Regions from separate parts of the Streptomyces sp. NBC_01017 genome, predicted to be linked through region 1. Evidence: riboswitches for the same ligand, from Rfam matches in the RefSeq annotation. Region 1 holds a riboswitch; each other region holds the start of a gene.
The links. Region 1 has a riboswitch for cobalamin ahead of OG331_RS34500 (prenyltransferase/squalene oxidase repeat-containing protein). Riboswitches for the same ligand answer to the same signal wherever they lie in the genome.

Region 1 (7,691 bases):
CACATGCACGGCACGCTGCGGAAGAAGCCGCCGCAGGGGGAGACTGCGGCGGAGCGGGTCGCGGAGACCCTGATGCGGGCGTTCCGCGCCCTGCAGCGCGAGCCGCATCTGGCCGACGCGATGGTCCGCGCCCTGACCTTCGCCGACCGCAGCGTCTCCCCCGAGGTCGATCAGGTCTCCCGGCAGACCACGGTGATCATCCTGGACGCGATGGGCCTGGAGAACCCGACGCCGGAGCAGCTCTCCGCGGTCCGCGTCATCGAGCACACCTGGCACTCGGCACTGATCACCTGGCTGTCGGGCCGTGCCTCGATCGCCCAGGTGAAGATCGACATCGAGACGGTGTGCCGGCTGATCGACCTGACGGCACCCACCGACGCGTGAAATTCGTCGGCATTGTCCGGATCGGGTTCTGCGGGCCGCCGCCTACTCCTCCGGCGGAAACACCGGCTCCCCGCTCCCCAGCAGCGTGATCACGATCGCTTCCACCGGGCAGCTCTCCGCCGCCGCCAGGATCGTCTCGTTCGCGTCGGTCTCCGGGTCGGCCGGATGGGACTGGCGGGCGGTGTCGAGGTGGAAGCCGGCGGGGGCGTGGTGGACGCACTGGGCCGAGCCGATGCACACCGACCGGTCGACCTCGACGTGCCAGCGGTCGCCCATCCCTACGCCTCCCAGCCGGCCGGCAGGTGGATCATCTTGTGCTCAAGGAACTCGCCGTACCCCTCGGGCCCGAACTCCCGCCCCAGGCCGGAGTTCTTGTAGCCGCCGAACGGGCCCAGCATGTCCAGGCTGAAGGTGTTCACCGAGTAGGTGCCGGTACGGACCTGGCGGGCGATGTCGATGCCGTGCGCGGTGTCGGCGGTCCAGACGCTGCCGCTCAGGCCGTAGTCGGAGTCGTTCGCGATCTTCACGGCCTCGGACTCGTCGCCGTAGGGCAGGAGGCAGATCACCGGGCCGAAGATCTCCTCGCGGGCGATGCGCATCGAGTTGTCGACGTCCCCGAAGAGCGTCGGCTCGACGTACCAGCCCTTCTCCAGCCCGGCCGGACGCCCGCCGCCGGTCAGGATCTTCGCGCCCTCTTCCTGACCGATGCGGATGTAGTCGAGGTTCCTGCGCTGCTGGCGCTGCGCCACCAGCGGGCCCACCTGGGTCGCCGGGTCCAGCGGGTCGCCGACCACCAGCGCGCCGGCCGCCGCGGCGAAGGCCTCGGCGAACTCGTCGTAGCGCGAGCGCGGGAGCAGGATCCGGGTCTGGGCCACGCATGCCTGGCCGTTGTTCATCCAGGCCGCCGGGACGACTCCGGCGACGGTCGCCTCGACGTCCGCGTCCGGCAGGACCACGGCCGCCGACTTGCCGCCCAGCTCCAGTGTCACGCGGGTGAGGTTGCGGGCCGCGACCTCCATGACACGCTTGCCCGCCGCCACCGACCCGGTGAAGGAGACCTTGTCGATCCCCGGGTGTCCGACCAGGTACTCGCTCACCTCGCGGTCGGCCGGGAGGATGGACAGCACGCCCTCCGGCAGCCCGGCGTCCTTCGCGATCTCGGCGAGGAGGTAGGCGTCGAGCGGCGATTCCGGGGACGGCTTGAGGATCACCGTGCACCCGGTCAGCAGCGCGGGCCCGAGCTTGGCGGCGGCGACGAACTGGGGGACGTTCCAGGGCACGACGGCGGCCACGACCCCGACCGGCTCGCGCCGCACGAGGATCTTCCCCAGCACGCCGTCGCGTGCCTCCTCGTACGTGAAGTTCCGCGCGACCGTGATCGCCGAGTCCCACACCATCATCGCGCCGAGCGCCTGCGCGAGGACGCTCCAGGAGTACGGGGAGCCGTTCTCGGAGGAGATCACACGGGCGATCTCCTCGTGCCGTACGGCGATTGCGTCCTTGATCCGCGTGACGACCTCGATCCGCTCGTCGAGGCTCATCCGCGGCCAGGGCCCCTCGTCGAACGCCTTGCGCGCCACCGCGACCGCCCGGTCGACGTCGGCCGGTGAGGCGTGCGGCACGCGTCCGATGACCTCTTCCGTGTGCGGCGAGATCACCTCGATGACGCCCTTGCCCAGGGGATCGGTCAACTCCCCGCCGATGAACAGCTGTCCGTGTTCCACGAGCTCGGTCATGGCGACTGCCTCCCCTGGAGCGAGACTCCGACTCTGGCTCTGTCTCCATCTGTGGCTCTGACGATCCATCAGATATCCCTGAACTGATACCAGTTCCACTCCGAGGAGTCCACGGACCGCACATGGATGACTCGGGCTCCCATCGAAACGCGTTCTAGTTATAGTGGCCGGGTCGGCCGGAAACGTGTCGCGGCGATTGGGGAGCCCATGGCGCAGGTGTACGACCACGGCGGCGGCGTCCGGTCCATCCAGGTCCCCATCCCCGACAACCCACTCGGCCACACCCTCGTCTACGTCGTCGACACCGACCGCGGCCCGGTGCTGATCGACACCGGCTGGGACGACCCGGCCTCCTGGGACACCCTCACCGAGGGCCTGGTGGCCTGCGGCACCGCGCCCGCCGACATCCACGGCGTGGTGATCACCCACCACCACCCCGACCACCACGGACTGTCCGGCAAGGTGCGCGAGGCCTCCGGTGCCTGGATCGCGATGCACGCGGCGGACGCGGCGATCGTGCGGCGCACCCGCACCACCCAACCCGAGCGCTGGTTCACCTACATGGCGGCCAAGCTCACGGCGGCCGGCGCCCCCGACGCGCACGTGGCCCCCCTGCGCACGGCCCGCCGCCCGAGCACGCTGCCCGGCTTCTCCCCCGCCGCCCCCGACCGCGAGATCGTCCCCGGCGACCTCCTCGACCTCCCCGGGCGCCGCCTGCGCGCGATCTGGACCCCGGGCCACACACCGGGTCACGTCTGCCTGCACCTGGAGGAGGACCACCCGGCCCGACTCCCCGGCCATGGACGCCTGTTCTCCGGCGACCACCTGCTGCCCCGGATCACCCCGCACATCGGCCTGTACGAGGACCCCGACGACACGACCGTCACCGACCCCCTCGGCGACTACCTCGCCTCGCTCGAACGCGTGGGCCGTCTCACCCCCGCCGAGATCCTCCCGGCCCACCAGCACACGTTCACCGACGCCCCGGCCCGCGTGAGCGAGTTGCTGACCCACCACGAAACCCGCCTCACCGACCTCCTCACCCTCCTCGCCGCTCCCCTCACCCCCTGGCAGCTCGCCGAACGCATGGAGTGGAACCGGCCGTGGGAGCAAATCCCGTACGGATCACGGAACATCGCGATCGCGGAGGCGGAGGCCCATGTGCGGCGACTGGTGAAGCTGGGGCGGGCGGAGGCGGTGGCGGGGAGTGAGCCGGTGACGTACGTGGCGGTGTGAAGCATCACCATGAACGCCATGAACGCCACGAACACCGTGCACGCCATGAACGCCGTGAACGCCATGGATCCCTTGGAGCTGCTGCTCGCCGAGCGAGCCTGCGAGCGCCTCGTCATCGACTTCGTCCACCGCCTCGACCTCGGCGAACCGGCCTCCGTCGCCGAGTTGTTCACCGAGGACGGCACATGGGAGTGGCCGGCGGGTGAGCGGCTCGTCGAGGGGCGGGACGCGCTGGCCGCGTACTTCGGCTCCCGTCCCGCCGACCGGCTCTCGCGGCGCCTGATGTCCAACGTCCTCGTGACGGTGACGTCCCCCGGCACCGCGACGGCGACCTCGTACTTCACGACGTACCGCGTCGACGGCCACGGAGGCGGCCTGGTCCCGCCGGGGCCTCCGGTTCAAGTGGGCCACTACGAGGACACGTTCCGCCGGTCCCCGGCCGGCACCTGGCTGCTGTCCGGCCGAGTCCTCCACCTGGCCTTCGGCGGCCCGACGCCGCGACCGCCTAAGGCATGAACGACCGAACCAACTCCTCGGCCTCACCGAGCACTTCGACCTCCCGCACGGTCATCGTCGGGTGGGCGGCCCGTCGGCGCAGGGCCTCCGTCAGGCCGTCACCGGTGAGGTCGCAGGGGTCGGCGAGGAGGGCGGCGAGCGTGGCGCGGACGGGCTCGGCGAACTGCTCGTCCACCAAGGCCACCTGCGCGAGGATCACCGCGGACATGCCCCAGTCGAGGCCCGGGTCGCCCTCCTCCGCGTTGGCCCAGTCGATGACGTAGGGGCCGTCGGGCGTGAGCATCACGTTCTCCGGGTGGAGGTCCAGGTGGACCACACGGCCGGGGACGGTGTGCAACTGTCGCAGGAGGCGGGCCAGCATCGCCCCGGACTCGCGCGGGTCGATCCGTCCCGCGACGAAGGCCTCCAGCATCGTCGGCCCGTACAGGCGCTGCATGACCAGCTCGGAGCGCGAGGAGTCGGCGAGCCGCACCCGGGGCACCGGGTAGCCGTGGGCGCGCAGACGTTCCATCAGGGCGCCCTCGGCGAGGCCGTCGGCGTAGCCCTCCCGGTCGCGGCGCAGCACCCACGCCTCGTCGATCTCGTACACGTCGGACGCGCGCCCCGAACCGAGCAGCCGTCCCGTCCTCCCCATGATCCCCATGCGGCCGAAGCTACCCCCGCTCACAGCCTCCCCTCAGCCGCTTCCCTACGGGCCGGTAGAGTGGCCGCGTCGTCATCACACCCGTACGGGGGAAAGCCGGTGCAAATCCGGCGCTGACCCGCAACCGTGAACCGGTCGTCGAAGGCCGGTGAGCCGGATCGCCGCGTACGGGACAGTGACCGGCTCACGTGCACCGGCAGCCTGCCGGAGCGCGGCACCGTCGAGGTATACGGAGCCGAGCCGCCGGGGGTTTTCCCTGTGCTGCCCGGTTCCCCTTAGGGAAGGGCACCCGCCGATCATGTACGTCCGCCGCAGCGCAGCGGTCCTGGCCGCCACCGTCGTGATCGGCGCGGCCGCGCCCGCCGTAGCCGCCGACCCGACCCCCTCCACGTCGCCGTCGCAGGCGTTCCCCGCCGAGCTGTACGGCGACTCCGACCCCACGTACGACGGCATCTGGCGCCAGTCCCTCGCGCTGCTCGCGCAGGACACGGTGGACGTGAAGCCGGCGAAGGGGGCGGTGGACTGGCTGGTCGGGCAGCAGTGTGCGAACGGGGCCTTCGCGCCCTACCGCGCGGACACCAGCGCGGACTGCGGCGCCAAGACCATGATCGACACCAACAACACGGCCGCCGCCGTCCAGGCACTGGCCGCGCTCGGCGGGCACGACGCCGTCGCCGACAAGGCGGTGTCCTGGCTGAAGTCGGTCCAGAACAAGGACGGCGGCTGGGGCTACACCCCGGGCGGGGCCACCGACGCGAACTCGACGTCGGTCGTGGTCGGCGCGCTGGCCGCCGCCGGCGAGAAGCCCGCGGAGGTCGTCAAGGGCGGCAAGTCCCCGTACGACGGCCTGCTCGAACTCGCCCTGCCCTGCAAGGGCGCCGACGCGGGTGCCTTCGCGTTCCAGCCGGACAAGAAGGGCGGCCTGGCCGCCAACGCGGACGCGACCGCGGCGGGCGTCGTCGGCACGCTCGGCAAGGGCCTCGTGGTGAGCCCCGGCAAGCAGTCGGACCCGTCCTGTACGGACACCGGCTCCGCGACCCCCGAGCGGGCCGCGGCCAACGGCGCCTCCTACCTCACGCAGGCCCTCGCCAAGGAAGGCCACCTGAAGTCCGCCCTCCCCGGCGCCGAGGACCAGCCCGACTACGGCAACACGGCCGACGCGGTCGTCGCCGTCGCCGCGCAGAGCGGGGCGAGCGCCGCCCGGAAGCCGCTGGCCTGGCTGGAGCAGAACTCCTCGAAGTGGGCCGTGCAGAGCGGCCCGGCCGCCTACGCCCAGCTGATCTTCGCCGCCCACGCGACCGGCGCCGACCCGCGTGACTTCGGCGGCACGGACCTGGTCAAGCAGCTCAACGCGACGGGCCCGGCTCCGCAGTCGGCGCCCAACGGGTCGGTGACGACGTCGGCGACGGCCTCGGACAAGCAGGAGGACGACGACAACGGCTTCGGCGTGTGGTGGTTCGTCGGCGTGTGCCTGGTCGCCGGCATCGGCGTCGGCTTCCTGCTGAGCGGCCGCAACAAGGCCAAGCGATCGTGATCCGCCGCACCCTCACCCTCCTCCTGGCCGCGCTGGTCCTCGTGACCGGCGCGGCCCAGGCCGCCAAGGCGACCGGCTACCGCTACTGGTCCTTCTGGGACCGCGACGGCGACAAGTGGACGTACGCCACCCAGGGCCCCTCCACCGCCCGCCCCTCCGACGGCGACGTCCAGGGCTTCCGCTTCGCGGTGAGCGAGGACTCGAAGGACGCCGCCCGGCCGAGGGGCGCGGCCGTGTTCGCGGTGATCTGCGCGCGGACGCCCGCGCAGGACGGCAAGAAGCGGGTGGCTCTGGTCATCGACTTCGGTACGACGGCCGACGCCCCGTCGGGCGAGACGCCCCCGGCCCGCCGCACCGTGTGCGCCCGCGTCGCCCCGGACGCGACCACCGCAGAGGCCCTGGCCACGGTGGCGAAGCCCCTCCGGTACGGCACGGACGCGCTGTTGTGCGCGATCGGCGGCTACCCGGAGCAGGGGTGCGGGGAGCAGGTGGCCGGCGGCGACAAGTCGACGACGGCGTCCCCGAAGTCGCCCTCCGAGGCGTCGTCCTCCGCGGATTCGTCCTCCGCTGAGAAGAAGGACGCCTCGGACGACGGTCCGTCCCTGGGCCTGGTGGCGGGGATCGCCGTGGTGGCGGTGCTGGGCGCGGCAGCGGTCTGGCAGGCACGGCGGCGGCGAGGCTGATGGCAAGCCGCCCCAGCCGGCCCGCGGGCATTCGTGCCGGGGCGGCGCCCGTCCCGAAGAGCGCCGGCACCGCACCGGCGCCGGCAGGCGGCCCCACCCCCCAGCTGCGTCCCCGCGCACAGCTCCACCCCGGCGCCTGGTGGCTCTGGGCCCTCTCCCTGGGCACCGCGGCCACCCGCACCACCAACCCCCTCCTCCTCACCCTCCTCATCGCCACGTCCGCCTACGTGGTGGCGACGTGCCGCCCGAACACCCCCTGGGCCCGCTCCTATTCGGCCTTCGTCAAGCTCGCCCTCGCCGTCCTCCTCATCCGCCTCTTCTTCGCCGTGGCCCTCGGCTCCCCCATCCCCGGCACGCACGTGGTCGTCACCCTCCCCGAAGTCCCCCTCCCCGGCTGGGCCCAGGGCATCCGCCTGGGCGGCAGGGTCACCGCCGAGGCCGTCGTGTTCGCCCTGTACGACGGCCTGAAGCTGGCCACGCTGCTGATCTGCGTGGGTGCGGCGAACGCCCTCGCCAACCCCACTCGTCTGCTGAAGTCCCTCCCGGGTGCCCTGTACGAGATGGGCGTGGCGGTGGTCGTCGCCCTCACCTTCGCCCCCAACCTGATCGCCGACGTGCAGCGCCTGCGCGCCGCCCGGCGTCTGCGCGGCCGACCCGACCGCGGCCTCCGCGGCCTCCTGCACGTCGGACTCCCGGTCCTGGAGGGCGCGTTGGAGCATTCGGTCGCCCTCGCCGCCGCGATGGACGCCCGCGGATACGGCCGTACCGCACAGGTCCCCGCCGCCGTCCGCCGCACCACCACCGTCCTCACCCTGGGCGGCCTGCTGGGCGTCTGCGCGGGAACGTACGGCCTCCTCACCGCCCAGGGCGCCGCCTACGGCCTGCCCGTCCTCCTCGCCGGCCTGGCCGCCGCGCTGGCCGGCCTGTGGCTCGGGGGCCGTCGTACCCCTCGGACCCGC
Region 2 (7,691 bases), 640 kb from region 1:
AACAACACAGTGCTCATGCGGGCGCTCCCGGTGGAATGAAAGGCAGTCCTTGCGGCGCGCCCGACTCGATGAGCCGCCAGAGCGCGTCCGTGTCAGCGTGCTGTTCGATCAGGTCGCCGAGCCGGTCGAGCTGCTCCTCGCGCAGCGCGGCGAACGACGTGTCGGGGGCCGGCACGAAGCGGCGGCCCGCGGCGGCGGCCACCTCGCGCAGGAAGGCCCGCCGGAAACCGTCCGACTCCAGCGAGCCGTGCCAGTGCGTGCCCCAGGTCTGGCCGACCCGGCAGCCGTCGAGGAAGGCTTCCCCGCCATGGATCTCGGCGACCCCGTGGTGGATCTCGTACCCCGCGACGTGCGCGCCGAGGGCTTCTCCCGCCGGCCGGGTGAGGGTCTTCTCGCGGGCGAACCGCACCCGCACGGGCAGGACACCGAGCCCCTCGACATGACCCTGTCGGCTCTCGACCTCGTCCTCGATGTGCTCGCCGAGAACCTGGAAGCCGCCGCAGATGCCGAGGACGGGCCGTCCTTCGGCGACCCTGCGCTTCAGGGCCTCCGCGAGCCCCCGCTCCCGCAGCCACTCCAGCGCCCGGACCGTCCCCCGGGTCCCCGGCACGATGACGAGATCGGCGTCCGCCAGCTCCTCGGGCCGGTCCACGAACCGCACCACGACACCGGGTTCGGCGGCGAGGGCGTCGACGTCCGTGAAGTTGGACATGAGCGGGACGGCACAGACGGCGACCCGCAGCACGTCCTCGCCGAGGGGCGGGGCGACGTTCGACTCCCGCACTGTCCCGCGCAGGGACACCCGCAGCCCGTCCTCCTCGTCGATGCCGAGGCCGTGCTGGAAGGGGAGGACGCCGTAGGTGTGGCGTCCGGTGAGGCCGTGCAGCATGTCGATGCCCGGCTCCAGGAGGCTGACGTCCCCGCGGAACTTGTTCACCAGGAACCCGGCGACGAGCGCCTGGTCCTCGGGCGAGAGAAGGGCGACCGTCCCGAAGAAGGAGGCGAACACGCCACCGCGGTCGATGTCACCCACCACCAGCACGGGCAGCCCGGCATTGCGGGCGATCCCCATGTTGACGATGTCGGTCCGCCGCAGATTGATCTCCGCCGGAGAGCCGGCCCCCTCACAGATCACCGCGTCATACGTGCCCCGCAACTCGGCGAGACAGTCGAGCACGGTCCCGAGCAGCTGCTGCTGCCGCCCGCCGTGCAGCCTCGTCCCGGGGGACGACCCCCCGGACCCCCCGAAGAAACCGCGTGCGCTCAGCTCACCCACCGGCTTGCCCAGCAGCACGACCTGACTGCTCTGCTCGCCACCGGGCTTGAGCAGCACGGGATTCATCAGCGCGGTCGGCTCGACCCGGCAGGCCTGTGCCTGCATGGCCTGCGCCCGCCCGATCTCGGCGCCCTCGCGCGTGACGAACGAGTTGAGGGACATGTTCTGCGCCTTGAACGGCGCGACCTTCACTCCCTGCCGCACCAGCCACCGGCAGATCCCGGCGGTGACGACGCTCTTGCCGGCGTCGGACGTGGTGCCGGCGACGAGGAGACCACCGCCCGTCATGAGGTACGCCCCTTCACGATGCGGCGCGCGGCGGCACAGACGCCGAGCGCCAGCCAGCCCACGCGCTTCGACAGCCGTACGGCCCGTTCGATGTCCTGCGTGCCGACGGCCCGCCCGTCCCCGTTCAGCACGGGCCGATGCTCGACGCGTCCGCCGTAGGACAGCGTCCCGCCCAGCCGCACCCCGAGCGCCCCCGCGAACGAGGCCTCCACGGGACCGGCGTTGGGACTCGGATGCGCCGCCGCGTCGGTACGCCAGGCCCGTACCGCTCCACGGGGGTCGGCCCCGGCGACGGCGGCGAGTACGGCGGTCAGCCGCGATCCCGGCCACCCCGCCACGTCGTCGAGCCTCGCGGAAGCCCAGCCGTAGCGGCGGTACTTGGGCGACTTGTGCCCGACCATGGCGTCGAGCGTGTTCACGGCCCGGAACCCGACCAGCCCGGGAATGCCGGCCACGGCGCCCCACACCAGCGCGCCCACGACCGCGTCGGAGGTGTTCTCGGCGACGGACTCCACGACCGCCCGTGCGATCCCGTCCGCGTCCAGCGCCTGCGGGTCCCGCCCGCACAGATGCGGCAGCCGGGCACGTGCGCCCTCGATGTCCCCCGCTTCGAGCGCCTGCCCGATGACCCGGGCCTCCCGGGCGAGCGAAGTCCCCCCGACGACCGCCCAGGTGGCAGCGCCGGTCAGCGCGACGGAGGCGGCGGGCGAGGTACGTACGGCACGGGCTGCGGCGGCACCGAGCGCCAGGGCGCCACCGGCGCACACGGCGGTGTGCACCGCACCCCATGCGCGGTGGTCACGCCACAACACCCGTTCCACGGCGGCGGCGGTCCGTCCGAACACGGCGACCGGATGCCCCCGGCGAGGATCGCCGAGCAGCAGATCACCGAGAAGGCCGGCGGCGGCGCCGTACGCGAAGACGCGATCGGCACGCATCGGGGTCAGCCGATCGTCGAGTCAGACGAGGGTCCGGTTCTGCATGTCGATCGGCAGGCGTGCATCGCGTTATGTCCTCACTCAGGGTGTCCGCGCCCTGGTTCGACGAGATCGGCGGGGAGAGTTCCTGGCTCCCGGGGCTATCTACCCCGGTGACAGTGGCGGGACCGCGCCGGATTCACACCGGCTTCCTCTCCTGCCGCCGCACATGGCTCCGGCAGTCCACCACGGGGTTGGAACGGCCGTCAACTTGCCGTTGACCTGCGAAGGGAGAGTGTGCGAAGGCCCACACAGCAGTGAGGTGCGGGACGGTGATCCGTCCCGCACCTCGGGTGTTTCAGGTGATGCGCGCCGTGCGTCAGGCCACGATCAGATAGATGCCGTACGCCACTGCCGCCGCGCAGGCCGCGAAGCACGCGTACGCGCCCGTGACCGCGAGAGAGGCCGAGTCGCCCTGCGCCACGGCTCGTTCGCGCCGGGACAGGCCCGCGATGCCGAGGGTGAACAGGCCCACCAGGGCCACGGTGACCACGAGGCTGACGCCGAAGACGGAGCCGAGTGCCGCCCAGTCGATCTTCATGCTTCTGCTTTCTCGAGTGAGTGAGGGGGAGTGACTGGAGTGACTGGGTGCGTCAGACCGAGGCCTTCGAAGGCTTGGGCTCCGAGGACTGGGCCGGGATGGTGGCCGTGAGTTCCTCGGTCGCCGTGCCCGCGGGCGGCGGGGTCACGGCGGCCATGGCCGTGGTCACCACGCCGGCCGGCTCGTCGGACTCGTTGACGTTGGTGTGGTCGATGACCTCGCGGCGGGAGATCTTCCAGATCGCGGCGCTGGAGGCGACGAGGAAGACCGCGACGACGGCCGTGCCCCAGGCGCCGAAGCCCGTCACGTACTCCGCGATCGCGCCGACCAGCGCGGCCGCCGGGAGGGTGAGGCCCCAGGCGACGAACATGCGGGTCGCCGTCGACCAGCGGACCACGCCGCCCTTGCGGCCGAGGCCCGCGCCCATCACCGCGCCGGAGACGGAGTGCGTGGTGGACAGGGAGAAGCCGAGGTGCGAGGAGGCCAGGATGACGGTGGCCGCGCTGGTCTGGGCGGCGAAGCCCTGCTGCGGCTGAAGGTCGGTCAGGCCCTTGCCCATGGTGCGGATGATGCGCCAGCCGCCGAGGTAGGTGCCGAGCGCGATGGCCAGGCCCGCGGAGAGGATGACCCACATGGGCGGGTCGGAGTCGGGCGCGAGGGTGCCGCCGGCGACCAGGGCGAGGGTGATGATGCCCATCGTCTTCTGCGCGTCGTTGGTGCCGTGGGCCAGGGAGACCAGGCCGGCCGAGGCGATCTGGCCGGCGCGGTAGCCCTTCTTGGCGGACTCGCCGTCGGCCTTCTTGCCGAGCGAGTAGGTCAGGCGTGTGGCCAGCAGCGCTGCGATGCCCGCGACCAGCGGGGCGGCGATCGCCGGGATCAGCACCTTGGTGACGAGCGCGTCGCCGTGGACCGCGCCGACGCCGGCCGAGGCGATGGTGGCGCCGATCAGACCGCCCATCAGGGCGTGCGAGGAGCTGGAAGGCAGGCCCACCAGCCAGGTCAGCAGATTCCAGAGGATCGCGCCGACCAACGCGGCGAAGATGACCTCGGGACGGATGCCGGTCTCGTCGACGAGACCCTTGGAGATCGTGTTGGCGACCTCCACGGAGAGGAAAGCGCCTACAAGGTTCAGCGCGGCGGACATGGCCACCGCGACCTTGGGCTTGAGCGCACCGGTCGAGATGGTGGTGGCCATCGCGTTGGCGGTGTCGTGGAAACCGTTCGTGAAATCGAACGCGAGTGCGGTTACGACCACAATCGCGAGGATCAGCGAGAAGTTTTCCATTTACCCAGGCAATCGTTCGAGGTCATTGGCTGGATGAACGTAGGTAACCTGAATGAACGGAAGGTGAACTGGGGTGAGCCGCACGGTGTCCGGTGGAGGGGGTTAATCGTCCGATCGAGGAGGCCCGCTCCCACGGTCATCGCACGGCCCAGGCGCCGCACGGTCAGTAGCCTCGGGCAAGCTTCCTCAGTTGGCTCATGGACCCGTTGAAGAGATTCTGGTCACCCGGCAGGCTGCCGCTGCCGTTGTCGTACTGCCAGATGGTCCAGAACTGCCATCCGGCCGGCAGTGCCCCCGCGCTGGAGGAGTTGTAGCGGGCTATCCACAGCGCGTGGTTCGAGGCGAAGGCGCGGCTGCCGCCGGTGCAGTTGTTCCACCAGTGCGTGGTGGTGTAGATCACAGGACGGCGCCCGGTCAGCCGCTTCACCTCGTTGCTGAAGGACTGGATCCAGCTGACCATCTTCGCCTTGCTCAGCCCGTAGCACTTGTGCTTGCTGTACGGGTTGTACTCGATGTCGAGGGCGGGCGGCAGGGTCCAGCCGTCGGACCGCCAGCGGCCGCCGTTGCGCACGAAGTACGCGGCCTGCGTCCTGCCGGACGACTTGTCCGGCAGTGCGAAGTGGTACGCGCCGCGGATCAGGCCCGCATTGCGGGAGCCGTCGTACTGCTGGCCGAAGTAGGGGTTGCGGTAGGTGTGGGACTCGGTCGCCTTGACGTAGACGAACTTGGCGCCCTTGCTCTTCGAGCTCTGCCAGTTGACGTTCTTCTGGTGGGAAGAGACGTCATGGCCCTTGGGTTTGCCGGCCGCCGCGGCCGGTGTCTCGGCGAGTGCGGTTCCGCCGAGCGTGAGCGCTGCGACGGATATCGCGAGGAGGCGGGAGCGGTGACGGGACGGTTTGCGATCACGGGCCATATTTCCCCCCGGAATGGCGGCGTGCACAACAAATCAGCCAGAGGCTACGGGAAGATCGTTGAATCCTGATCGATCCCAGGCCAAGCTGGAGGGGGTGGGCTATGTCCCGGTATGCACCCTGCCGGATGCTGGGCTTCCCCCCTAAAGTGCCCGGGCCCGGCGACGACTTGATGCCGTGCCGCCGCCGTGCCTGGCAGGATCGCCGCATGGCTGAGGAGCGGCGGGACCAGCGGGGCGCGCGGGACGCGCGGGAGGGCGCACAGGAAGCGGGGGAGTCGTGGGGCCGCAGTGCGCGCCCCGAGGAGGCGGAGGCCTGGGAGGCCCTCGTGGCGACGGCCCGCCGGACCGTCGCCGACGGACTGGTCGTCGGCACGTCCGGGAACGTCTCGGTGCGGGTCGACGACACCGTGCTGGTCACACCGTCGGGAGTGCCGTACGACCGCCTGACGCCGGAGGATGTGACAGGGGTCGACCTGGACGGCAGGCAGGTGCTGGGCACGTTGGTGCCGACGAGCGAGCTCCCCATGCATCTCGCCGTCTACCACGCCTCGGACGCCGGCGCCGTAGTCCACACCCACGCGGTCCACGCGACGGCCGTCTCGACCCTGGTGCCCGAGCTCCCGCTGATCCACTACATGTCCGCAGCCCTCGGCGGCCCCGTCCGAGTTGCCCCCTATGCGACGTACGGCACCCAGGAGTTGGCCGAGAACATGCTCCGGGCCCTCACCGACCGCACCGCCTGCCTCCTCCAGAACCACGGCACGATGGCTTACGGCACGACCCTGGACCAGGCCTACGACCGCACGGCCCAGCTGGAGTGGATGTCCCGCCTGTGGCTCACGGCGTCCTCGGTACCGGGCCTGTCCCCGACGCTGCTGTCGGAGGGGCAGCTGACGGAGGTGGCGGAGCGGTTGCGGCGGTACGGGCAGCGGGGGTGACGTTTGTGGGTGTGGGTGTGGGTGTGGGTGTGGGTGTGGGTGCCCACGGTCGTTGTCCGATGCCGGTCCAGGTATTTCAGCCCGTCCGGCGTTTGAGGACGAGGCCGTTCAGGCCGACAGCGGGGGTCTGGGGGCGGCAGCCCCCAGAAGGGCCCGCGCCGCCACGACGCACCCCACAAGCCCACGGCAGTGACCCCGCATAGCCCACGGCAGTGACCTCCCACTGGCCGCCACCCCCGTCCGCCCGGACACTGGATGGGTGCGCACTGTCAAAGCGACGGCCGCTGCCGTCACCGTGGCTCTGGCCGCCGGCGCCGCAAGCGTCGCCGCCGGGCGGTTCGCCAGTGGCGTCGCGCTGACGGCGCCCCCCGGCAGGCCCCTGCCCACCGAACCCCGTCTCACCGTGCACGCCACGGCCGCCGGCCAGATCGCGCTCACCCGCGACCTCGCCTCCCTGCGCCCCGGCACCTACGGGCTCTCCGGCGACGGCTCGCACGCGGTCGTCGGCCCCGTCCTCGCCGCGGCGAAACACTCGGCCGACACCGTCGTACGCCGCCTGGAGCGCGTCACCCACGGCACCCTCCAGCCCGGCGACAGTGTCTGGTTCACCCCGAACGTGTACGTCGGCAATCCGAGCGCCGCCCTCGGCCTCGAACACGCCGACGTCGACATCCCCGGCGAACTCGGCGCCCTGCCCGCCTGGTTCGTCCCCGGCGCGCGGGACACCTGGGTCATCGCGGTGCACGGCCTCGGTACCACCCGCGAACAGGCCATGAACGTCATGGAGTTCCTCAGCGGCCGCCACTTCCCGGTCCTCGCCCTCGCCTACCGGGGCGACCTCGGCGCGCCCCGCCCGCCGGACGGCCTGAACCACCTCGGCGAGACCGAGTGGCGTGACCTGGACGCGGCCATGCGCTACGCCGTGCGGTACGGGGCCAAGCAACTCGTCCTGCTCGGCTGGTCCACCGGCGCCACGATGGCGCTGCGCGCCGCCGCCCGCTCGGGGCTCCGCGACCGCGTCTCGGGCGTCGTCCTGGACTCCCCGGTCCTGAGCTGGGAGGCCACCCTGCGCGCCCTCGCGTCGGCCCGCCACACGCCCAGCGCGCTGCTGCCGCTCGCGGTCCGTGCCGCACAGGGCCGCACCGGCCTGACCGCCGACCGCGCAGGCGGCAACGGCACCCGCGACGACCTCACCGTGCCGACCCTGATCTTCCACGGGCCCGACGACCGGGTGGCCCCCTGGAGCCTGTCCCGCCGGCTCGCCGACGCCCGCCCCGACCTGGTGGCCCTCCGGACCGTCGACCGCGCACCCCACGCGGCCATGTGGAACGCCGACCCCGAGTTCTACGAGGAGTCCCTGCGCCGCTTCCTGACACCGCTCATGTGATGCCGGTGCAACGCCCCTCGGCCCACCCCTCCCACACCGGTCCCACAGATTCCATTTAACCCCGTACCAGTGGCCTGTATTCGGCC
Region 3 (7,691 bases), 4.8 Mb from region 1:
TGACGCCGGGGGCGTAGACACCCACCAGCGCCACGACCGGGCCGATGGCCGCGGCCAGCGAGTACGCGGGCGAGGTGGCGTTGAGCCCGATGACGAGCGCGTCGACGAACCCGATCGCATCGGGCTTCAAGCTCGCGGACTGCGGCGGGCCCGCGTCCGCGATGTCTTCGGCCATGTTCCCTCACTCCCGTTGGACGTGAATCCATACAACAGGGAGCTGCGAAACATTCAAGACATTGATGCCCTTGGCGGGCATATATGTCGTGCCGGGACGGCCGCTACTCCGGTGCCGGGACGAGCGCCGCCAGGTCGTCCGGGGTGCGGGGGCCCGCCGACGCGTCGCCCAACAACCCCTGTGCCCGCAGGAGTTGGGCCGCCGCGACACCCCACGGGAGCCGCAGGCCGGCCTGCTGGAGGAGGTCGGTGCGGGCCAGCATCTCCGGTGCCGGCCCGATGCGTGCGCCGGACGGGGTGAGGAGCGCCGCGTCGTCGGCCCAGCGCAGGGCCAGATCGACGTCATGGGTGGCCATGACCACCGTGGTCCCGCTCGAACGCAGTCCGTCGAGCGTGGCGAGCAGGCGTTCCTGCCCGTCCGGGTCGAGCCCGGCGGTCGGCTCGTCCAGGATCAGCACCCGGGGCCGCATCGCCACCGCGCCGGCGATGGCCGTGCGCTTGCGCTGCCCGTACGACAGCAGATGCGTGGGCCGGTCGGCCAGCGCACTGATGTCCAGTGCGGCGAGCGCCTCGTCGACCCGCACCCGCACCTCGGGGTCGGACAGGCCGAGGTTCAGCGGGCCGAAGGACACGTCCTGGGCGACGGACGCGGCGAAGAGCTGGTCGTCCGGGTCCTGCACCACCAGCTGGACGGTCGTCCGCAGCCGGGTCAGCCCCTTGCGGTCGTACGTGACCGGCGTGCCCTGCACCGTCAACCGGCCGTCGTGCGGCCTGAGTCCGCCGCTGAGCAGCCGCATCAGCGTGGTCTTGCCGCTGCCGTTGCGACCGAGCAGCGCCAGCGCGCGCCCCTCGCGCACGTCGAAGTCGAGGCCGCTGAGCACGACGGGGCCGTCCTCGTAGGCGTAGGACGTGCCCCGCAGGGCGACCAGTGCGGTGGGCTCGCTCATGGCAGGGCCTTCTCCAGTACGAGGGTGAGGGCGGCCAGCGCTGCGAGGAGGGCGCAACTCGCGGCCGTGAAGCGGACGGAGACGCGGGCCTCGGGCACCAGGACACGCAGGGTGCCGTCGTAGCCGCGCCCGGCGAGCCCGGCCTGGAGACGGATGGCCCGGTCGAAGGCCCGTACGAAGGCGGTCGCGCCGAGCCCGGCCAGGGAACGCCACTCCGCGGCCCGGCTCGTGTGCCCCAGCCGGGCGGCCTGGGCGTCCCGGATGCGGCGCACGGAGTCCAGGAGCAGGAAGCTCATGCGGTACGTCACCAGGGCGACGTCCACGACGGGCGCGGGCACTCCCGCCTTCACGAGACGGGGCAGCAGGTCGGACATGGGGGTGGTGAAGGCGAACAGCAGCACCCCGAGCGAGGCCGCCGAGGTGCGCAGCAGCAGTTCCCCGGCCCGCAGCGGGCCGTCGTCCGCGAGGGACACGAAGCCTTCCGGCCCGCCCACCTGGACGAGCAGGGTGACCGCGCCGGTCACGCAGAAGCCCAGCGGCACGCGGTAGGCACGCCACAGCCGCCGGCCCGGCACGCCCGCCGGGCCCAGCAGCACCACGAGGGACGTCAGGAGCACCAGGGCCGCGCCCGGCCAGGGCGGCAGTGAGATCGCGAGCAGGGTGAGACCGAGCCCGAGCACGGCCTTGTCCACGGGGTGACGGCGGCGCCAGCGACTGCTGTGCGCCGCCGCGTCGATCGGCAGCACGAGGGATCAGGCCCTTTCGGCCGTGGACTCCTCGGCGGTCGCGGCGCCACCGGCCGCGCTCTCGGCGTCCCGCGCCCGCTCCAGCGCCCGCTGCTCGCCCTGCCGCCGGCCCCGGTGCACGCCGAAGTAGTAGGCGAGGACACCGGCACCGAGCGCCGCCTGGAGGGAGAACAGCGCCGATTCGATCTCACCGGACGGCGGCTCGTACAGCGGCGAGAACCACGGCTCGTAGTCCGGCTCGATCTCGGTGATCGCCGATTCCGCCTCACCGTCGGCGCCCGTGAACGGCTCCTCCTTGTGGTCGCCGAGACCCAGGGCCAGCGGCAGGACCGCGAGCGCGGCCACGACGATCAGCAGCAGGACGTTGATCTTCGTGTTCCTGCTCATCGGGCTCTTGCTCATCGGGCCACCGCCTCGGTCTCGGTCCGGGACTGCTTCTTGGCGAGGAGCACGCCGAGCCGGGTCAGCTCGCCCTTGCTGGACTGCACCAGCAGCCGCATCACGAGCACCGTGAGCAGTCCCTCGCTCACCGCGAGGGGGATCTGGGTGACGGCGAAGATGGAGCCGAACTTGCCGAGCGCGCCCAGGAATCCGCTGCTCGGGTCGGGGAACGCGAGCGCCAGCTGGACGCTGGTGACGCAGTAGGTGGACAGGTCGGCGACGAACGCCCCGAAGAACACCGCCACCATCAGCGGCACGTCGTAGCGGCGCAGCAGTTTGTAGATCGCGTATCCGGCCCAGGGGCCGACGATCGCCATCGAGAAGACGTTGGCGCCGAGCGTGGTCAGGCCACCGTGCGCGAGCAGCAGCGCCTGGAAGAGCAGGGTGATGGTGCCCAGTACCGCCATGATCGGTGGCCGGAAAAGGATGGCGCCCAGCCCGGTGCCGGTCGGATGCGAGCAGCTGCCGGTCACCGAGGGCAGCTTCAGCGCGGACAGGACGAACGTGAAGGCTCCGGAGGCGCCGAGGAGCAGCGTGCTCTCGGGGTGCTCCCTGACCTCACGGGTGAGCGAACGGACTCCGTGGACTACGAACGGCGCGGACGCGACGCCCCAGGCGACCGCGTGCGCCGGCGGGAGGAAACCCTCGGCTATGTGCATGGCTCAGCAGACCCTCTCCAGCACCTCGTGGATGGTTGACGCGCCTTGGCCGGTCTCCTGGCTGACGGGTACCACCGCCCGTGCTCCGCCTTCCCGGGTCCCGAAGGACCCAGTGGCTGCCCGTGAGGGCCAGAGCCGGACTTCCCGATTCACAGTGGCGAGGGCCGCACCGGCATCACACCGGATTTCCCGTTCACCAAGGCGTGGTGACAGTAGTGCCCGTACAGCGTGGCTGACAAGCGCGCCTCGGGGGCGTGAAAGGGGCGTTCGCCCGCTCCATGGCCCGGGCGCGCGGCCCGACGACTCCGCAACCGTGTGTAAACCCTGGGTAACCGAATGCGGATCACTTACCAGAAGTTTGTGAATGCGGTGATCTGTCCGCGTTTCGGTGCCGAATCAAGTGCATGGAGGAATCCACGGCCCTGCTGGACGGATGCGGTGAACCGGCCGGCATCGAGAGAACCCTCGCCGCGGTGCTGGCCGAAGTCGTGCGGAGCGAGCAGGTGCCGGTCGACGGTCACTTCTTCGACGACCTGGGCGCCGACTCGCTTGTGATGGCGCACTTCTGCGCACGAGTCAGGAAGCGCGCGGATCTGCCGTCGGTGTCGATGAGGGACGTCTATCGGCACCCGACGATCAGGAGCCTGGCGACGGCGCTCGCGGATGCCGAGCCCATGCCCCGGTCCGAACCGGCGGCCGCGGTCACGGCACCGGAGGCCCCGGCCCCGGCCCCGACCGCGGCGGGCAAGCGGCAGTACGTCCTGTGCGGGGCCCTGCAGTTCCTGGCCTTCATGGCGTACCTCTACCTCCTCGCCTTCGGCACCGCCCTGGGCTACGGGTGGATCTCCGCCGGATCGGGCGCACTCGATGTGTACCTGCGCTCGGTCCTGTTCGGAGGTGCGGCCTTCCTGGCTCTGTGCGTCCTCCCCGTCCTCGTGAAGTGGACCCTCGTAGGCCGGTGGAAGCCTCAGCGCATACCCGTCTGGAGCGTGGCGTACGTCCGCTTCTGGATCGTCAAGACGCTGGTGCGGGCGGATCCCATGGTGCTGTTCAGCGGCTCCCCGCTCTACCTGCTCTACCTCAGGGCACTGGGCGCGAAGGTCGGGCGGGGCGCCGTGGTCCTCTCCCGGAACGTGCCCGTGTGCACCGACCTGTTCACCATCGGTGACGGCACAGTCGTCCGCAAGGACTCGTTCTTCCCCTGCTACCGGGCGCACGCCGGACAGATCCAGACGGGCCCCGTCACCATCGGCAGGAACGTGCTGGTCAGCGAGGCCACCGTCCTCGACATCGACACATCGCTCGGCGACGGGGCCCAGCTCGGGCACGCCTCCTCACTGCACCGCGGGCAGGCGGTGCCCGACGGCGAGCACTGGCACGGGTCCCCGGCGCAGCGGACCGACGTGGACTACCAGGTGGTGGGCCAGGCCCGCTGCGGCGCGGTGCGCAGAGCGACCCACAGCGTTCTGCAACTGCTGGTCGCGCTGGTCGTGTACGTACCCCTGGCGGTCGGCGGTGTGGCCGCGCTGCTCGTGGAGGTCCCGCAGCTCAGCACGGCTCTGGATCCGGGACCCGCGGTCTTCGCCGACGGGTCGTTCTACATCGAGGCCCTGGCGATGTCCTTCGTGCTCGTCTTCGGCGCCGTACCCGCCGGTCTCCTCGTCCTGACCGCCCTTCCGCGCCTGCTCAGCCTGACCATCACGCCGGGCAGGACCTACCGTCTGTACGGCTTCCACTTCGAGGCGCACCGGACGATCACGCTCCTGACCAACTGGCGGTTCCTGAAGCGTCTGTTCGGTGACAGCTCCGCCATCGTCCACTACCTGCGGGGCCTCGGATACGACCTCTCCCGCGTCGAGCAGACCGGGTCGAACTTCGGCACGGAGATGAAGCACGAGACGCCGTACCTGAGCTTCGTCGGGCGCGGCACGATGGTCGCCGACGGCCTGTCGATCATGAACGCCGACTTCTCCAGTACCGCGTTCCGGGTGTCCCGGGTGTCGATCGGGCCGCGCAACTTCCTCGGGAACCGGATCGCGTATCCCACGCGGGGCAGGACCGGCGACAACTGCCTCCTCGCGACGAAGGTGATGGTGCCGGTCGACGGGGAGGTCCGCGAAGGCGTCGGCCTGCTGGGCTCGCCGAGCTTCGAGATTCCGCGTTCGGTCCTGCGGGACAGCACCTTCGACCGGCTCAAGGGCCATGAGGAGCTGCGGCACGGCCTTGCCGCCAAGAACAGGCACAACGTCGCCACCATGGCCTGGTACCTGCTGTCGCGTTGGATCTTTACCTTCGTTCTCATCCTTCTCGTCACAGCGGCCGCGGAGTTGTACGGGCCGCTCGGCGTGTCCGGGATCATGCTGGCCGACGTCCTGGTCGTGCTGTTCACCATCGCGTACTTCGTGCTGGTCGAACGCGTCGTCACAGCGGTCCGTCCCCTGAAACCCCTGTTCTGCTCGATCTACACGCCGGACTTCTGGCAGCACGAGCGCTACTGGAAGGTGCCGTCGGAGACGTACCTACGGATGCTCAACGGCACCCCGTTCAAGAACGTCGCCTGGCGGTTGCTGGGGGTGAGGCTCGGCCGCATGGTCTTCGACGACGGCTGCCATCTGACGGAACGGGCCATGGCTGCCATCGGGGACGGCTGCACGCTCAACCTGGGAAGCGTGGTCCAGTGCCATTCGCAGGAGGACGGCGCCTTCAAGTCCGACCGGAGCACGATCGGCTCCGGGTGCACCCTCGGGGTCGGCGCTTTCGTCCACTACGGCGTCACGGTGGGCGACGGTGCGGTGCTCGCCCCGGACTCCTTCCTGATGAAGGGGGAGGCGGTCCCGCAGGAGGCCTCGTGGGGCGGGAATCCGGCACGGCCGATCCGCCCGTACGGCGAGGACGAGGTGAGGTCGGGCCCATGACATCCACGGCATCGACGGCATCGACGACAGCGACTGCGGAGGCCGGCCGGGCGTACTGGCGGGGTGTGCTCGCCGCCGGCGGGGTCACCACCCTCCCACGGTGGACCCTCGACCCGGTGACCGGTGTCGCCGAGCACGAGGCGCCGCTTCCCCAGGATCTGACGGACGCGCTGAGCCGCCTGACGGACGATCTGGCGGTACCCCTGCGCACGGCGCTGCTCGCCGCGCACGCCAAGGTTCTCGCCGCCCTGTCCGGCGAACACGAGGTCACGACCGGTTACGTCGCCGTACCGGCCGCGCCGCCGCTGCCCTGCCGGCTGACCGTCGAACCCGGCTCGTGGCGGACGCTGGTGCTCCACACCCACCGGGCCGAGTCGGAACTGCTGCGGCACAAGGACTTCCCCGTCGACGGACTTCGGCGTGCGGCGGGCCTTCCCGGACCGGCCGGCGAGGCCGAGTTCGATCCGATCGGCGACGGCGGCGAACTCGCCGGGAACGCCGTGCTGCGGCTGGCCACACCGCGGCCGGGCGAGTCGCCCACGCTGCGGCTGCGGTACCGGACCGACGCGCTCGACGCGGACTGCGCCGCGAGGATCGTCGGCTACCACCTCACCGCGCTCACGCTCATCGCGGCCGATCCGGACGCCGCGCACGACCGGCAGAGCCTGCTCTCGGCCGAGGAGCACCGCTTCCAGCTCGAAGGACTCGCCGGCCCCCGCCGTGAACTGCCCGACCACCGCTTCCACGAGCTGTTCGAACAACGCGTCAGGACGCACCCCGACGCCATCGCGGCCGTACACGGCGACCAGCGGTGGACCTACCGGGAACTCAACGCGCGGGCGAACCGGCTGGGGCGTGCCCTCCTGGCGCGGGGGCTGGGCCGTGAAGGGGTCGTCGCGGTGGTGACCGAGCGGAACCTGGACTGGACGGCCGCCGTCCTGGCGGTCCTCAAGGCCGGCGGGGTGTACCTGCCCGTCGAGCCGCACTTCCCGGCCGACCGCATCGCGACCATGCTCACGCGGGCCGGGTGCCGACTCGTGCTGACGGAGCCGGGCAGCACCGCCATGCTCGACGGGGCCCTCGACGCGCTGCCCGCGGTCCGGGCGCTGTCCGTCGACGCCGCCTACGCGGAGGGCCACGCGGACTCCGACCTCGGCGTCGGCGTCGCACCGGACCAACTCGCCTACATTTACTTCACGTCCGGCTCCACCGGCGAGCCCAAGGGAGCCATGTGCGAGCACGCGGGCATGCTCAACCACCTCTACGCCAAGATCGACGACCTGGGGATCGGCGAGGGTCAGGTGGTCGCCCAGACCGCGCCCCAGTGCTTCGACATCTCGCTGTGGCAACTGGTCTCCGCGCTGCTGGCCGGCGGGCGGACCCTGCTCGTGGAACAGGACGCGATCCTGGACGTCCCGCGGTTCGTCGACACGATCGACCGCGGCGGGGTCGGCGTCCTCCAGGTCGTGCCGTCCTACCTCGACGCGGTCGTGGCCTACCTGGAGCGGCACCCGCGCGCGCTGCCGGACCTGCGATGCGTGTCGGTCACCGGCGAGGCACTGAAATGGGAGCTCGTACAGCGCTGGTTCGCGGCCGAGCCCGGCATCGGGCTGGTCAACGCGTACGGGCTGACCGAGACGTCGGACGACACCAACCACGAGGTGATGGACCGGGCGCCGGACAACGGACGGATCTCGCTCGGCTCGCCGATCAGCAACGTGCACGTCCACGTCGTGGACGAGCACCTGTCACCGGTGCCGCTCGGCGCCCCCGGTGCGATCGTCTTCTCCGGGGTGTGCGTCGGCCGCG
Region 4 (7,691 bases), 6.0 Mb from region 1:
CATTCCACAGGGGGCAGGTGCCGCCGGCCCGCGAGAAGTGGAAGCCGGTGGCCGACTGGCGTTTGGACATGTTCCCGGCACGGTCGACACGCACGAAGGAGAAGGGCACGCCGCGCAGTCGGGGTCGCTGGAGGGTGCTCAGGCGGTGGCAGACGGTCTCATAGCCGAGGCCGTAGCGGTCGGTGAGGCGCTCGATGTCGTAGCGGAACTCCTCGGCCGCCGTGTGGAAGGCGGTGTACGGCAGGATCAGCGCGGCCGCGAAGTAGTTGGCGATGCCGATGCGGGCCAGGGCGTGGGCGGGTGAGCCGGGCGGAAAGTCCTCGGCGGCCTGACGGTCGAGTTCGTCGCCGTATTCGAGGAGCGCCAGTTGGGTGGCCATGCGGAACGCTCGCTGACCGGGGCGCAGGCGGGTCGACAGGTGGAGGGTGCGGGTCGCCGCGTCGAAGTGGTGCAGCCGGTCGCCGGTCCCGGCGGCCGCGCGGACGTCGTGCGCGTCGGCCAGTCTCGCCGTGAGGGCGCCGACGACCTCGCCGGGCCGGATGCCGATCTCCTCGGCGAGGCGTTCGGCCGCGAGGTCGGTGTCGTGCAGGTAGTTCTGGCGGCGGTAGAAGAAGTCCCGGATCTCCTCGTGGGGTGAGCGCGGTGTCTCGACGGCGGTTTCCCGGCCGTCGGCCGCTCCCGCGAGGCGCTCGGACAGGAGCTGGTTGCGGCGGCCCAGGTCGAGGAGGACCCGCGCGACCGCGGGCATGCGGGAGGCGAGTTCGGCGAGGTCGGACGGGGAGACGCGGGCTTCGGCGATCTCGCCGGTGAGCGCCTCGCGCAGGTCGGCCACCAGACGGGTCGTGTCGCGCTCGGAGAAGAAGTTCGGGTCCAGTCCGAAGGTCTCGGTCAGCCGGAGCAGGACGGGGACGGTGAGCGGGCGGGAGTCGTGCTCCATCTGGTTCAGATAGCTGGGCGAGATGGCGAGGACGCGGGCCAGCTCGGCCTGGCTCATCCGGCGCTCCTCGCGGAGCCTGCGCAGCCGTGCCCCCGCATAGGTCTTGCTCACCGCGTGCGTTCCTCCATGTCAGGGACCCGGCTGAGACCCGGTCAGCGTACGCGAACCGGCGCCTCCCGCACCCTTCGCAAGATTGGCAAACGGCGGCGAGAAGATTCGCAAAGCTTGGCAGCCTTCCACGGTTGATGGCACTCAGTGCCAGTGCCAGAGTGTGAGTGCGGCTCGCCGGACCCGGCAGGCTCCGCCCGGAACCGGGGCGCGATTCATGCCCTGACGTCGGAGATCCCGGCAGGACGGCAGCCCGTACCGGCAGCATTGCTCTCCTTCGCCCTTTCGGGGTGACGGCGGGCCGCACCCCTTCATGAGACACGCAGTGCCATTCGTGGGGAGAGCAGCACACGATTGGCAGACGCAACAGACCGAGGAGACGGTGACAGGCATGGCAGAGGCGAGGACGCAGGCGGCCGAGGAGCTCGCACGGCGCTGGGCCACCGACCCGAGGTGGCAGGGCATCGAGCGCACCTACAGCGCCGAGGACGTCGTACGGCTGTCCGGGAGTGTCCGTGAGGAGCAGACCCTGGCCCGGCGCGGGGCCGAGCGCCTGTGGCGCCGGCTGCACGAGCAGGACTACATCCACGCCCTGGGCGCGCTGACCGGCGGCCAGGCTGTGCAGCAGGTCAAGGCCGGGCTCCAGGCGATCTACCTGTCCGGCTGGCAGGTCGCCGCCGACGCCAACCAGGCCGGGCACACCTACCCCGACCAGAGCCTCTACCCGGCCAACTCCGTTCCGCAGGTGGTGCGTCGGATCAACAACGCGCTGCTGCGCGCCGACCAGATCGCCACCGCGGAGGGCGCGGGCGACACCACGGACTGGCTGGCGCCGATCGTGGCCGACGCCGAGGCCGGTTTCGGTGGTCCGCTCAACGCATTCGAGCTGACCAAGGCGATGATCGCGGCGGGTGCGGCCGGCATCCACTACGAGGACCAGCTCGCCTCCGAGAAGAAGTGCGGCCACCTCGGCGGCAAGGTCCTCGTCCCGACCTCGCAGCACATCCGCACCCTCAACGCGGCCCGTCTGGCGGCCGACATCGCCGACGTGCCGACCGTCATCGTCGCCCGCACCGACGCTCTCGCCGCCAACCTCCTCACCAGTGATGTCGACGAGCGCGACGCCGAGTTCGTCACCGGCGAGCGGACGGCGGAAGGCTTCTACCGGGTGCGGGGCGGCATGGCGCCGGTCATCGCCCGCGGTCTTGCCTACGCCCCCTACGCCGATCTGATCTGGGTGGAGACGGGCACCCCGGATCTGGAGCAGGCCCGCGAGTTCGCCGAGGCCATCCACGCCCGGTACCCGGACCAGATGCTGGCGTACAACTGCTCGCCGTCGTTCAACTGGAAGGCCGCGCTGGACGACGACCAGATCGCCAAGTTCCAGCGTGAACTGGGTGCGATGGGCTACAGGTTCCAGTTCATCACGCTGGCCGGTTTCCACTCCCTGAACCACGGCATGTTCGACCTCGCCCGCGGCTACGCCGAGCACGGCATGACGGCCTACGTCGACCTGCAGGAGAAGGAGTTCGCCGCGCAGGCCCACGGCTTCACGGCCGTCAAGCACCAGCGCGAGGTCGGTACGGGGTACTTCGACCTGGTGTCGACGGCGGTCAATCCCGCGTCGTCCACGACCGCGCTGGCCGGGTCCACGGAGGAAGAGCAGTTCCACTAGGCCGCCGGGCCGCACTTGCCGAGCGGAGGGGCGGGCGTCCGTCCCCGTCCCGCCCCTCCGCTCCCACCCCTCAGGAGACCCGATGTCCACCACCGCACTGACCCACGATGTCCGCGTCCTCGCCGGTCCGGGCCACCGTCACGACGAGGTCCTCACGCCTGCCGCCCTCGACTTCGTGGGCCGGCTCGCCGCGGAGTTCGGCGAACGCCGCCGGGAACTCATGAAGGAGCGCCGCAGGCTGGCGCTGCGGCTGGCGTCGGGCTCACCGCTCGGCTTCCCCCTGGTCACCTCCGCCGTCCGCGCCGACCCGGCCTGGCGCGTCGCACCGCCCGCACCCGGCCTGACCGACCGCCGCGTCGAGATCACCGGCCCGCCGGACCGCCGGATGGCGATCAACGCGCTCAACTCCGGCGCCGAGGTCTGGATGGCGGACTTCGAGGACGCCACCGCTCCCCTCTGGGACAACGTCATCGGCGGCCAGCTCAACCTGCTCGACGCCGTCGAGCGCCGTATCGACTTCACCACGGCGGAGGGCAAGGAATACCGGCTCGGCGAGAGCGGCCGGCTCGCCACCGTCATGGTCCGCCCGCGTGGCTGGCATCTCGACGAGGAGCACCTGGAGTTGGACGGGCGGCCCGTGCCCGCCGCCCTGGTCGACTTCGGTCTGTACTTCTTCCACTGCGCCCAGCGCCAGATCGACGCCGGGTACGGTCCGTACTTCTACCTGCCGAAGCTGGAGAACCGGTACGAGGCGCGTCTGTGGAACGACGTCTTCGTCCTCGCCCAGGAACTGCTCGGTATCCCCCGCGGCACGATCCGCGCCACGGTCCTCATAGAGACGATCACCGCCGCGTTCGAGATGGAGGAGATCCTCTACGAACTGCGTGAGCACAGCGCGGGACTCAACGCGGGCCGCTGGGACTACCTGTTCAGCCTGATCAAGACCTTCGGTCACCGCACCGACTTCCTCCTTCCCGACCGGGCGAAGGTGACGATGAGCGCCCCCTTCATGCGGGCGTACACCGAACTCCTCGTGCGCACCTGCCACCGTCGCGGCGCGCACGCCATCGGCGGCATGGCCGCCCACGTGCCCGGCAAGGACCCGGACACGAACGAGGCCGCGCTCGCCAAGGTGCGGCTCGACAAGGAGCGCGAGGCCGAGGACGGCTTCGACGGCTCCTGGGTGGCCCACCCCGGGCTGGTCCCCGTCTGCCGCGAGGTCTTCGACGGTGTCCTCGGCGATCGGCCCCACCAACTCGACCGTACCCGCGACGACGTCGAGGTGACCGCGGCCGACCTGCTGTCGGTGCGAAGGATCAGCGGGCCGCCGACCGCGGAGGGCGTCCGCAGCAATATCGCCGTCGCGCTGCGCTACTTCGCCGCCTGGCTGCGCGGGCAGGGCGCCGTCGCCCTGTACGGCCTGATGGAGGACGCGGCCACCGCCGAGATCGCCCGCGTGCAGATCTGGCAGTGGCTCCGGCACCGGGTCATCGACCGGGAGACGGTGCTGCGGCTGCTCGACGACGAGGTCGTCGCGCTCGGCGCCGAATACCCGTGGGCGCCCGTCGACGAGATCCGTGCCCTGTTCGAACGGACGGCGCTGGCAGGCGAGTTGCCGCAGTTCTTCACCCCGGACGCGTACACCCGGCACCTCGTGAAGCGGACGGAGGCCGGCGCGTGAGCGGGGGCATCCGGCGCGTCGGGGTGGTCGGCGGCGGGCTGATGGGGGCCGGGATCGCCGAGGTGTGCGCACGGGCCGGGCTCGACACCGTGGTCTGCGAAGTGGACGCGGTCGCGGCCCGCGCGGCACGGGACCGGGTGGCGGCATCGCTCGACCGCGCGGTGCGCCGCGGCAAGCTGGAGGAGGCCGCGGCGCGGGACGCCCTCGCCCGCATGGTCTTCAGCGGCAGCCTGGACGATCTCGCCGACCGGCAGCTCGTCGTCGAGGCGGTCATCGAGAACCCGGCCGCCAAGACCGAGGTCTTCGCGACGCTCGACAAGATCGTCGAGGACCCGGAGGCGGTGCTGGCGACCAACACCTCTTCACTCCCCGTCATGCGGCTCGGCATGGCGACCGGCCGGGCGGACCGGGTGGTGGGCCTGCACTTCTTCAACCCGGTGCCGGTGCTGCCCCTGGTGGAGGTCGTGACCTCGCTGCACACGTCGGGGACGACCATCGCCGCCGTCGAGGACTTCGCGACCCGCGCGCTCGGCAAGACCGTCATCCGCTCCCAGGACCGGGCAGGCTTCGTCGTCAACGCCCTGCTCATCCCGTATCTGCTGTCCGCGGTCCGGATGGCGGAGTCCGGCTTCGCCACCGCCGCCGACATCGACACGGGCATGGAGCTCGGCTGCGCCCACCCCATGGGCCCGCTGAAGCTCGCGGACCTGATCGGCCTCGACACCGTCGCCTCGATCGCCGAGTCGCTCTACGACGAGTTCAGGGAACCCCTCTACGCGCCTCCCCCGCTGCTCCAGCGGATGGTGGAGGCGGGACTGCTCGGCCGGAAGACCGGCCGCGGGTTCCACATCCACGACCAGGACTGAGGGCCTGGTACGACGCGGGCTGAGGGGCCCGCGTCGCCGCCGGGAGTGAGGGTTCCCGCGGCGCACACGGGGGAAGGGCGGGAGGCGCGGATGCGGCGCGCTTCCCGCCCTGTGGCGTTGCGACCCCAGGGACGCTCGGGGAACTCGGGGAACTGCCGGGCACTCCCGGCACTCGGGTGTCCCATTTCACGATCCGAATGACGGACGCCGTCCTCCCTCCGAGGTGCCACCCCGTAGGCTGGCCGGTGCAGCTGGTTCGCCCCGCCCGCCAGGTGGGATGCGTCGCAAGAGGGAACCCGGTGGGAATCCGGGACTGCCCCGCAGCGGTGAGTGGGAGCGACCGCCGTCATCCGCACTGGGCCCGACGAAAGGGCCTGGGAAGCGACGGCCAGTAGGTGTCCTCCGGTCAGGAGGACGTGCCCGCGAGTCCGAAGACCTGCCAACTGCCCGCGCGCGGACAACTCGTGCGCGGACATCCCGGTGACCTCGAGGGCGGGTCGGCGTACATACCAGGCGGACGACCGTGCCCAGCCGCGCACGCTCTGCCCGTCCGGTTCGTCGCCCCTTCGCGCTCTCGTCCCGTCCCCGGGATCCCAGGGATTCATCTCGCGAAGGAGATCTCCGTGACCACGAAGTCCGCAGCCGCGGCAGCACGGGCCACCGTGTACGGCTACCCCCGCCAGGGCCCGAACCGGGAACTGAAGAAGGCGATCGAGGGCTACTGGAAGGGCCGCGTCACGCCCGACGCCCTGCGCACCACGGCCGCCGAACTGCGCGCCGCCAACTGGCGTCAGCTGGCCGATGCCGGCATCCACGAGGTCCCGACGGGCGACTTCTCGTACTACGACCACGTCCTGGACACCACCGTCATGGTCGGCGCGATCCCCGAGCGTCACCGGGACGCCGTCGAGGCCGACACCGTCGACGGCTACTTCGCCATGGCCCGCGGCACGCAGGACGTGGCGCCGCTGGAGATGACGAAGTGGTTCGACACGAACTACCACTACCTGGTGCCGGAGTTGGGCCCGGACACCGTCTTCACGGCCGACTCGGCCAAGCAGGTCGCCGAGCTGAAGGAGGCCCTGGCGCTGGGTCTGACCGCCCGCCCCGTTCTGGTCGGCCCAGTCACCTACCTGCTGCTCGCCAAGCCCGCGCCCGGGGTCGCCGCGGACTTCGAGCCGCTCACCCTCCTGGACCGCCTGCTGCCGGTGTACGCCGAGGTCCTCGCCGACCTGCGCGCGGCCGGCGCCGAATGGGTGCAGGTGGACGAGCCCGCCCTCGTGCAGGACCGCACCCCGGCCGAGCTGAACGCCGCCGAGCGCGCCTACCGCGATCTGGGTGCCCTCACCGACCGCCCGAAGCTGCTGGTCGCCTCGTACTTCGACCGGCTCGGCGACGCCCTGCCGGTGCTGGCGAAGGCCCCCGTCGACGGGCTGGCGCTGGACTTCACCGAGGCCGCCGCCACCAACCTCGACGCGCTCGCCGCAGTCGGCGGACTGCCCGGCAAGCGCCTGGTCGCCGGCGTGGTCAACGGCCGCAACATCTGGGTCAACGACCTGGAGAAGTCCCTGTCCACCCTGGGCACCCTGCTCGGGCTGGCCGACCGGGTCGACGCGGCCGCCTCCTGCTCCCTGCTCCATGTGCCCCTGGACACGGGCCTGGAGCGGGACATCGAGCCACAGGTCCTGCGCTGGCTGGCCTTCGCGAGGCAGAAGACCGCAGAGATCGTCACCCTCGCCAAGGGCCTCGCCCAGGGCACCGACACCATCGCCGCCGAACTCGCCGCCAACCGGGCCGACCTGACGTCCCGCGCCGGCTCGCCGATCACCCGCGACCCGGCCGTCCGGTCCAGGGCGGCGGCGGTCACGGACGCGGACACCCGCCGCTCACAGCCGTACGGCGAACGGGCCGCCGCGCAGCGCGCCCATCTCCGCCTGCCGCTGCTGCCGACCACCACCATCGGCTCCTTCCCGCAGACCGGCGAACTGCGCAGCGCACGCGCCGACCTGCGCGCCGGGCGAATCGACGCCACGGGGTACGAGGAGCGCATCAAGGCCGAGATCCAGGAGGTCATCTCCTTCCAGGAGAAGACCGGGATCGACGTCCTCGTGCACGGCGAGGCCGAACGCAACGACATGGTCCAGTACTTCGCCGAGCAGCTCACCGGCTACCTCGCCACGCAGCACGGCTGGGTCCAGTCCTACGGCACCCGTTACGTCCGTCCGCCGATCCTGGCCGGCGACATCTCCCGCCCCGAGCCGATGACGGTGCGCTGGACGCGGTACGCCCAGTCCCTCACCTCCCGCCCGGTCAAGGGCATGCTCACCGGCCCGGTCACCATGCTCGCCTGGTCCTTCGTCCGCGACGACCAGCCGCTCGGCGACACCGCCCGGCAGGTCGCCCTCGCCCTGCGCGACGAAGTCA

Region 2: it holds a riboswitch for cobalamin, as region 1 does, so the genes downstream of both, OG331_RS37405 (cobalamin biosynthesis protein) here and OG331_RS34500 (prenyltransferase/squalene oxidase repeat-containing protein) in region 1, are expected to answer to the same signal.
Region 3: it holds a riboswitch for cobalamin, as region 1 does, so the genes downstream of both, OG331_RS12405 (energy-coupling factor ABC transporter permease) here and OG331_RS34500 (prenyltransferase/squalene oxidase repeat-containing protein) in region 1, are expected to answer to the same signal.
Region 4: it holds a riboswitch for cobalamin, as region 1 does, so the genes downstream of both, metE (5-methyltetrahydropteroyltriglutamate--homocysteine S-methyltransferase) here and OG331_RS34500 (prenyltransferase/squalene oxidase repeat-containing protein) in region 1, are expected to answer to the same signal.

What each region holds. Positions count from the first base shown of each region.
Region 1 is NZ_CP108683.1:7,509,144-7,516,834, reverse strand. It holds gene OG331_RS34530 (TetR family transcriptional regulator) at 1-384, shown strand, start outside; gene OG331_RS34525 (ferredoxin) at 427-660, opposite strand; gene OG331_RS34520 (aldehyde dehydrogenase) at 663-2,120, opposite strand; gene OG331_RS34515 (MBL fold metallo-hydrolase) at 2,328-3,356, shown strand; gene OG331_RS34510 (nuclear transport factor 2 family protein) at 3,420-3,872, shown strand; gene OG331_RS34505 (phosphotransferase) at 3,862-4,506, opposite strand; cobalamin riboswitch at 4,566-4,696, shown strand; gene OG331_RS34500 (prenyltransferase/squalene oxidase repeat-containing protein) at 4,814-6,049, shown strand; gene OG331_RS34495 (SCO2322 family protein) at 6,046-6,732, shown strand; gene OG331_RS34490 (CbiQ family ECF transporter T component) at 6,732-7,691, shown strand, end outside.
Region 2 is NZ_CP108683.1:8,147,026-8,154,716, forward strand. It holds gene cobN (cobaltochelatase subunit CobN) at 1-17, opposite strand, end outside; gene OG331_RS37400 (cobyric acid synthase) at 14-1,564, opposite strand; gene OG331_RS37405 (cobalamin biosynthesis protein) at 1,561-2,502, opposite strand; cobalamin riboswitch at 2,602-2,736, opposite strand; gene OG331_RS37410 (hypothetical protein) at 2,861-3,082, opposite strand; gene OG331_RS37415 (anion permease) at 3,135-4,367, opposite strand; gene OG331_RS37420 (lysozyme) at 4,531-5,280, opposite strand; gene OG331_RS37425 (class II aldolase/adducin family protein) at 5,487-6,218, shown strand; gene OG331_RS37430 (alpha/beta hydrolase) at 6,478-7,605, shown strand.
Region 3 is NZ_CP108683.1:2,668,734-2,676,424, reverse strand. It holds gene OG331_RS12425 (APC family permease) at 1-175, opposite strand, end outside; gene OG331_RS12420 (ATP-binding cassette domain-containing protein) at 279-1,121, opposite strand; gene cbiQ (cobalt ECF transporter T component CbiQ) at 1,118-1,867, opposite strand; gene OG331_RS12410 (energy-coupling factor ABC transporter substrate-binding protein) at 1,874-2,254, opposite strand; gene OG331_RS12405 (energy-coupling factor ABC transporter permease) at 2,266-2,967, opposite strand; cobalamin riboswitch at 2,997-3,183, opposite strand; gene OG331_RS12400 (Pls/PosA family non-ribosomal peptide synthetase) at 3,372-5,882, shown strand; gene OG331_RS12395 (non-ribosomal peptide synthetase) at 5,879-7,691, shown strand, end outside.
Region 4 is NZ_CP108683.1:1,519,099-1,526,789, forward strand. It holds gene OG331_RS07355 (short-chain fatty acyl-CoA regulator family protein) at 1-1,048, opposite strand, end outside; gene aceA (isocitrate lyase) at 1,437-2,720, shown strand; gene aceB (malate synthase A) at 2,803-4,401, shown strand; gene OG331_RS07370 (3-hydroxybutyryl-CoA dehydrogenase) at 4,398-5,267, shown strand; cobalamin riboswitch at 5,518-5,712, shown strand; gene metE (5-methyltetrahydropteroyltriglutamate--homocysteine S-methyltransferase) at 5,891-7,691, shown strand, end outside.